One region of the Mesobacillus sp. LC4 genome, then DNA from elsewhere that is predicted to be linked to it. Evidence: predicted binding sites of a transcription regulator. Region 1 holds the regulator's gene; the other holds the start of a gene.

Region 1 (4,092 bases):
GGTAGCCGCCTTTTTCCTTGAACTGGACCTGAAGCAGGTCATAATCTTTTAAAACCCTGTCGTATTCTGTCTGGTTAGAAAGAATGTCAGGATCCGACATCTTTTCTTCCAATCTGCGCAATTCTTTTTCCATGCTGTGCAGATAGTCAAAAACGGCCAGCATTTCATCCCAGATGCTTTTCTCGGATTCCAGCCCGGTATTCTGGGCGAGATAGCCAATCATCGTCCCTTTAGGACGGATGATTTCACCGCCATCATGGGATTCATACCCGGCAATGATCTTCAGCAGGGTTGATTTTCCTGCTCCGTTTCTTCCAACAAGCGCAACACGGTCGTTGGTCTGTATTTCAAACTTTATATTCGATAAAATAAGATCAGCAGCAAAATATTTTGATAGCTGATTAACCTGTAATAAAATCATTGTTTTCACCTCTATTGCCTTAGAGATAGTGTAACCCATTAATATAGGCACGGCAATATGTGCGAACTGCTATAGGTTATATGGTATTGAAATTTCACTATGTATTGTGAACACTGAAACAAAGTTCACACACAAGTTTGACAAAATAGTGTATCATTTGATAGAAAGGAGCTTACATATGGCAGAATTTACTCATTTTAACGAAGAGGGCAGAGCAAAGATGGTCGATGTCAGTGAAAAACCGGAGACGGTCCGTACGGCAGTCGCCCATTCAAGCATAACCGTGAATGAAGATATATATGTGAGAATCACTGAAAATAAAATGAAAAAAGGGGATGTACTGGCTGTCGCGCAGGTAGCAGGCATCATGGCGGCGAAAAAAACGTCTGAAATCATCCCGATGTGCCACCCGATTCCACTGACAGGGATTGACCTTTCATTCGATTGGGAGCAAAATGGAAATGACTATGTTTTAAATATCGCCGCAGCTGTAAAAACAAAAGGGAATACAGGTGTGGAAATGGAAGCGTTAACAGCAGCTTCAGCATGTGCGCTGACTGTTTATGATATGTGCAAGGCCGTTGATAAGGGCATGGTAATCGGAAAGACCTATCTGGTCGAAAAAACCGGTGGTAAGAACGGCGATTTCAAGAGAGAAGAAAAGTTGAGATAGAAATACGGACAGGGTGGAGGATGGAGAATGACGAATGATGCTATGAAGATTCCGCAGGCAACCGCAAAACGTTTGCCGCTGTATTACCGGTTCTTATTGAACTTGCATTCTTCAGGTAAGCAAAGAGTATCATCAGCGGAATTAAGTGAAGCGGTAAAAGTGGATTCAGCGACAATCCGCAGGGATTTTTCCTACTTTGGAGCTTTGGGTAAAAAGGGGTACGGCTACAATGTCAATTACCTGCTGACCTTTTTCCGAAAGACACTGGATCAGGATGAATTGACGAAGGTTGCCTTGATCGGAGTCGGTAATCTGGGAACAGCGTTTCTGAACTACAATTTTTCAAAGAACAATAATACGAAAATCGAGATTGCCTTTGACGTAGATCCAGGTAAAGTGGGCACGAAGATTGGTGACGTAGCAGTGTACCATATGGATGATCTCGACAAAGTTGTCGTAGAGGAAGGCATCCAGGTGGCAATTCTGACAGTCCCGTCTGCTGTCGCACAGCCGATAACAGACCGATTGGTGCAGGCAAATATCAAGGGAATCCTGAACTTCACGCCGGCGAGGCTGAATGTGCCTTCATCGATCAGGATCCATCATATTGATTTGGCAGTTGAATTGCAATCATTGATCTATTTCTTAAAGCATTACCCGACAGATACCGAACCAACAGAATCGGCAGAATAAAAAGTAGCTCCTTCAGAGGAAGGAGCTACTTTTTCTGTATATTCTTCAATTTGAAATGAAAAAGGATCATCCTGATGCCAGAACCAAAGTCGAACGTGGCAAGAGCCACTAGTAAGTAGCTGAAGAATCCCCATCCTGAATCGTTTACATTCTGGATGGCGAAATAGGTGAATAAGCTGCCTAACAAGATGTAGACAATGCCTGAAAATAAAGGCGATTGTTTCATAACTTAGAATCCCCCAATAAAACCTTGAATTTTCTCTGCTTCTTTTATCATTCTCTCAATGTCTTCCCTAAATACGGATTGAAGCAGGACAACCATTGTATTCATTGTAACATGGGCGATGATTGGCACGATGATCCGCTTTGTTTTTACATAAAGGAAAGCAAAAGTGAACCCCATTGCAGAGTACAAGATCACATGCTCTGGTTCCATATGTGCAAGCGCAAAAATAACAGAGCTGATCAATCCAGCGAAAAAGAAATTCATTTTCTTATGCAGGCTGCCGAAAATGATCTTACGGAAGACGATTTCCTCTAATATAGGGCCGATGATCGAACTGACCAAAATGACAACCGGGAACATTTCAATCAGCTTAATGATTTCCTGTGTATTCTCAGAGCCCATTTCGATGCCAAGCATATTCTCGATATTGGCGGCGATTGATTGCGCGAACAGTGCGAGGAATACACCTGCGAAAGCCCAGGCGGCTGAGCTTGCTGGAGAGGACGCATCACGTAAGTCCGCATGAGATCTGCGTTCTTTCCTTAAAAGCAAAAGCACGATGACTAGTGTCAGTGAAAAGCTGATCACAAGCCAGTATGGAATCGAGAGGGTCTCCATTTCCTCCAGGCTCTTTCCCATCGCAGCACCGGTGAAGGCGACAATCGGGATGCCAATCAGGCTTGAAAGCTGCATGACGATATAGGCGATAATGATGTACCAGTATTCCTTTTTCAATAGAAAAACTCCTTATCAATGCAGATAATGTATGTCCTGAAATTTTACGTAATAATAAGCCGACCTGTAAAATAAAATACGAGGACAGCTTTGGTTTGGATAGACACTGTCTTTATTCTACTAATAAATGATTGGAAAGTTCAAATTGTAGGGTCAGGAGAAAAAACGGTGGAACCAGGTTTTAATCATTTTGGAGAGCACTTGCGGGATAAGGTGAATAATTTTATGAAAAGGGTCGGAGGAAACATGATCTATTTGGAAACGCCAAGGCTGAAGCTACGTGACTGGTCAGCAGAAGATCTGGAGCACTTTGCAAATATGAATGCGGACCAGGAGGTCATGAAGTATTTTGCCAATACTTTATCAGAAGAAGAAACGCACCAATTTTATCAAAACATTATCTCCGAGTTGGAGGATTGCGGCTATGGGCTGTATGCTGTTGAAGTCAAGGAGACGAAAGAATATATAGGTTTTATAGGATTTCACAGGGCAACTTTCGAAGCGGATTTTACGCCGTGTATCGAAATTGGCTGGAGGCTCAAGAAAGAGTCATGGGGAAATGGGTATGCAACGGAAGGGGCTAAGGCTTGTCTGGAGTATGGATTCAATGAACTGGGCTTTAGCAAGGTCGTCAGTTTCACAGCTGAGATCAACAGACCTTCTATAAATGTCATGAAAAAAATCGGCATGAAGCCTGTCAAGACTTTTCAACATCCTAAAGTGGATAAGGGCAGTCCTTTGAGGAGGCATGTCCTGTTTCAAATAGAATGTTAAGACCGTCAGCAGAGAATTTTCCACGATTCGACAAGGGCATGGGAATCATAATTTTTTAAGAAAAAATCTTGCTTCACGCTTGCAAAAAAAATGGAGATTCATTATTATATAAATTGTGTTAGCACTCTATTGAGGCGAGTGCTAATAAAAATAATTTACATATAATTTGAGGAGGTTGTTTCACTTGATCAAGCCACTAGGAGATCGCATTATTATCGAGCTTGTTGAGTCTGAAGAAAAAACTGCAAGCGGTATCGTGTTACCCGACACAGCGAAAGAGAAACCTCAAGAAGGTAAAGTCGTAGCTGTTGGAACTGGCCGTGTCCTTGAAAACGGCGAGCGTGTTGCTCTTGAAGTTGAAGTCGGAAACCGCATTATCTTCTCAAAATACGCAGGCACAGAAGTGAAGTACCAGGGAACTGAGTATCTGATCCTACGTGAAAATGACATTTTAGCAGTAGTAGAATAATCACTGCGATTATAAACAGAACGTTAAATTAAAAATTCTGAGGAGGTTTTTCTACAATGGCAAAAGAAATTAAGTTCAGTGAAGAAGCACGCCGCGCAATG
Region 2 (4,092 bases), on a different contig from region 1:
GCCACTTGAACCTTAAGCTTTTCGTCAACACCGCCATTAATTGCATATAGCAATGCTTTTGCCAGGTTTGCGCGTGCTCCGAAGAATTGCATCTGCTTTCCGATTTCCATCGCTGACACGCAGCATGCAATACCGTAGTCGTCGCCATATTCACAGCGCATCAAATCGTCATTTTCATACTGGATCGAACTCGTTTTGATGGACATCTCAGCACAATACTTCTTGAAATTCTCAGGCAGGGCAGGTGACCATAGCACTGTCAAGTTTGGTTCTGGTGCAGGGCCGAGATTATCAAGTGTATGAAGGAAACGGAAAGAGTTCTTCGTAACAAGTGATTGCCCGTTATGTGCCATACCGCCGATTGATTCAGTTACCCAGGTAGGGTCACCGCTGAATAATTCATTGTAATCAGGTGTACGTGCGAATTTCACCAGGCGAAGTTTCATGACAAAGTGGTCAACGATTTCCTGTGCTTCTTTTTCAGTAAGTGTGCCATTTTGAAGGTCGCGTTCGATATAGATGTCAAGGAATGTTGCCACGCGCCCGAGGCTCATTGCTGCGCCATTCTGTTCTTTGATTGCTGCAAGGTATGCGAAATATACCCATTGGAAAGCTTCCGTTGCATTAGATGCTGGCTTGGAAATATCGTAACCATAGCTCTCTGCAAGCTGCTTCAATTCATTCAATGAACGGTATTGCTCAGAAATTTCCTCTCTCAGGCGCATGGTGTCCTCGGTCATGACATTGCTGGTCATTCCATGGTCTTTCTTCTTTTGCTCCATCAAAAAGTCAACACCATAAAGAGCTACACGACGATAGTCACCAATGATGCGGCCGCGGCCATAAGCATCTGGCAAGCCAGTAATGATTCCGGCTTTACGAGCCTGAAGCATTTCCTTTGTATAAACATCGAATACGCCCTGGTTATGGGTTTTACGGAAGTCGGTAAAGATTTTCTCGACTTCTTTATCCAATTCAAAACCATATGCTTCACAAGCAGCCTTAGCCATGCGAATGCCGCCGAATGGCTGCATAGAGCGCTTGAAAGGCTGATCTGTCTGGAAGCCTACAACCTTTTCTTTTGCCTTATCAAGATATCCTGGTCCATGGGAGGTGATCGTGGATACTACCTTGGTATCCATATCAAGGACACCGCCATTGTCACGTTCCTGCTTTGTTAATTCCATTACTTGCTGCCATAATTGAAGTGTTTCTTCAGTTGCCCTTTCAAGGAAGCCTGAATCACCAGTATATTCAGAGAAGTTCCTTAGGATAAAGTCACGAACATTGATTTCTTCCTGCCAAGCACCATTTTTAAAGCCTTTCCATTGTTCCATTTGAGTTCACCTCTAAAATAGATGTTTATATAACAGTTACCACACTTTTATCATACTACGGATATAACAGTTTGAGTGTGACATATTTGTGAAAATATGAACAATGCATGATTTATCTGTATTTCGGTTAAATAAATCAGGTGGGATAAAAATCTGTATTATAATTGGATTAAATAATTTGAGATCTGTTATATAAGAATACCTTTATATATTTAATTCTATCAGGAAATTTCGCACTATGTTTATAGTGTTATGTATGTTTTGTGTCATTTCCGGCAAAAGAAAAAACAGGATGAAATATCCTGTTCTTCACAAAGCTTAATCGACGACAATATAGGCGATCATTGGCCCATTATGTTCTGCTGAAGGGTGTGTGAGGCAGATCAGCCTGTACGTTCCTTCTTTATCAAATTGTAAGGGCACTACTGTTTCTTTCCCTTTTTTTACTACACCTTTAATATCAGTTCCTTCAATAATGAAGGGGTGTTCCTTTCCGTTGACTCCCAGTATTTTCAAAGAAACCTTTTCATCTTTCTCGATGAAAATTGTACCAGGGTCCCATCGGTATGCCTCGATTTCTTTACCATCATCGGTGGATGATTTAAACTCACCGGTCACCAAGTGGATTTCCCGGATCTGCTCATTCTGCCCGCCTATTGCCGGGGTGGCATCCGGCTTCAAGCTCAACCAAATAGATCCGATGATGGCAATAAAAGCGATTAGTGCAATAAAGTATAATGTTCTCCTTTTAAACACAAAGAAATGCATTGTTTTCACCTCCTTATTATCCTCTTTAAATATCTATGCTCGTCCCCTTGCTGAACTTGTCTAATTTTTTTTTGAATATCGATTGTATAGATTAACAGGGCAACAACAAACTATAGATTAGATACAAACTAAGGAGGAAAGTATGTACCGTTTATTTACGCATAATGATTTAGATGGAGTAGCCTGCGGAATCCTTTTCAGGCTTGCATTCGGTGAAAAGGCTGATATTCGTTATAACTCTGTTTCAGGGCTTAATTTTCAGGTGGAGAAATATTTTGAGAGAATGAATGACCGCATGAAAAAGGAAGACCACTTGTACATAACCGATTTATCTGTCAACCATGATGTGACTGAAAAAATAAATCAGTTCGTCAGTGATGGGGGAAAGGCAAAACTGATTGACCATCATAAAACGGCATTGCATTTCAATGAATATAGCTGGGGGAACGTAAAAGTAGAGGATGAATCCGGGAAACTGACGAGTGCGGCATCACTTGTATATGACTACTTAGTTCAAGAAAACCATTTGCTCAAAAATGGAGTGCTTGATGAGTTTGTTGAGCTTGTCAGACAATATGATACCTGGGACTGGGATATTCTGAAGAACTTTAAAGCTAAGAATTTGAACGACCTGTTTTTTATGGTATCGATCGAAGAATTTGAAGAACGGATGATCCCTCGTCTAATATCTGGAGATACATTTGATTACGATGACTTTGAAAAGAAACTTCTGGAGATGGAAGAAGATAAAATCGAACGATATATAAGGAGGAAAAAACGGGAAATCATCCAAATCGAATCAGATGGCTTATATGGCGGAGTTGTGCACGCAGAATCCTATCACTCAGAATTAGGGAACGAGCTTGGAAAGGAATATCCACATTTGGATTATATCGCAATTTTGAATTTGGGTGGTAAGAAAATAAGCTTTAGAACGGTCCATGATGATGTAGATGTTTCGGCTGTGGCAGGAGAATTTGGCGGGGGTGGACATGCCAAAGCTTCTGGTTGTTCAATGAATAAGGAAGCCTATAACCGCTATATTGAACAAGCTTTTCCGTTGGATCCGATCAAGCAGGATGCATTTAGAAATACTTATAACTTAAAGAATTCGAAAAAGGGCTGCCTGTATGAAAATCGTGACCGGGAATTGTTCTTGATTTATACCGATGGAACCAGTCATTTTGTTCAGTTAGAAAGTAAAGAGCGGCATGGGCCTTTCGACAGTTTTGAATCAGCTGACCGCTTTTTGAAAAGAGAGTACGGCGCAGCTCTAGCAAGGGATGAAGTTTATATTTCCTATTTGGAAAATATCGTTTTTAATGGAAGGAATTGAAGCGGGCTAGGTTATCAAAATCATTGTAAATTGTAAGGAGTTATTTGAATGTGGGTCACCAATGAAATTTATTGGTGGCCTGTTTTTGTGAAAAGCTGGATGGAAATAGTTTGGATTTTGTGCTTATTATGAATCAACTTAAAAAGATTCGTTTGAAGTTTACATTTTTTTCAGATTATTCCAGTTTGATTAAAAAACAATAACAGTAGACATCTTTCGACAGGATTCTGTTAAAATAGGTGAAGAGAATTGGACACTGGATGTGGTAGGATGAAGAACGCTTTTGGTCTATTTATGTTGTTGTTAATTATCATGTATACTTCTGTAGATTTAGTAGCAGCAGAAGGCGAAGATGCTCCTGATTTGACTTCTGAAGCTGCTGTTTTAATGGACACTCAATCTGGTGCGATTTTATTTGGGAAAAATGAAGAAGCAAGAATGTACCCTGCGAGTCTGACAAAGATTGCTACGGCCATATATGCAATTGAAACAGGTGATCTTGATGAGTTAGTCGTTGTTAGTAAGGAGATTGAGAATATCGATGGAACAAGGGTGTATCTCAATCCAGGAGAACAAGTACCATTAAGGAAACTGGTTCAAGGTATGCTCATAAATTCAGGAAATGATGCTGCATTGGCGATCGCGATGCAT

What was found. The regulator Rex, encoded in region 1, represses fermentation and respiration genes when NADH is low (regulators of the CRP and FNR family bind a similar motif). The targets are predictions, from matches to a motif close to TTGTGAAATATTTCACAA.
Region 2: the regulator Rex is predicted to act here: its motif matches at 1,424-1,441, upstream of pflB (formate C-acetyltransferase).

The regions. Positions count from the first base shown of each region.
Region 1 covers NZ_JBGCUB010000014.1:5,191-9,282, forward strand. The annotation lists gene AB5I83_RS22560 (ABC-F family ATP-binding cassette domain-containing protein) at 1-421, opposite strand, end outside; gene moaC (cyclic pyranopterin monophosphate synthase MoaC) at 600-1,094, shown strand; gene AB5I83_RS22570 (redox-sensing transcriptional repressor Rex) at 1,122-1,787, shown strand; gene AB5I83_RS22575 (YdiK family protein) at 1,813-2,013, opposite strand; gene AB5I83_RS22580 (CPBP family intramembrane glutamic endopeptidase) at 2,017-2,748, opposite strand; gene AB5I83_RS22585 (GNAT family N-acetyltransferase) at 2,995-3,522, shown strand; gene groES (co-chaperone GroES) at 3,707-3,991, shown strand; gene groL (chaperonin GroEL) at 4,048-4,092, shown strand, end outside.
Region 2 covers NZ_JBGCUB010000001.1:714,154-718,245, forward strand. The annotation lists gene pflB (formate C-acetyltransferase) at 1-1,337, opposite strand, end outside; gene AB5I83_RS03705 (hypothetical protein) at 1,656-2,105, opposite strand; gene AB5I83_RS03710 (DHH family phosphoesterase) at 2,248-3,441, shown strand; gene AB5I83_RS03715 (D-alanyl-D-alanine carboxypeptidase family protein) at 3,712-4,092, shown strand, end outside.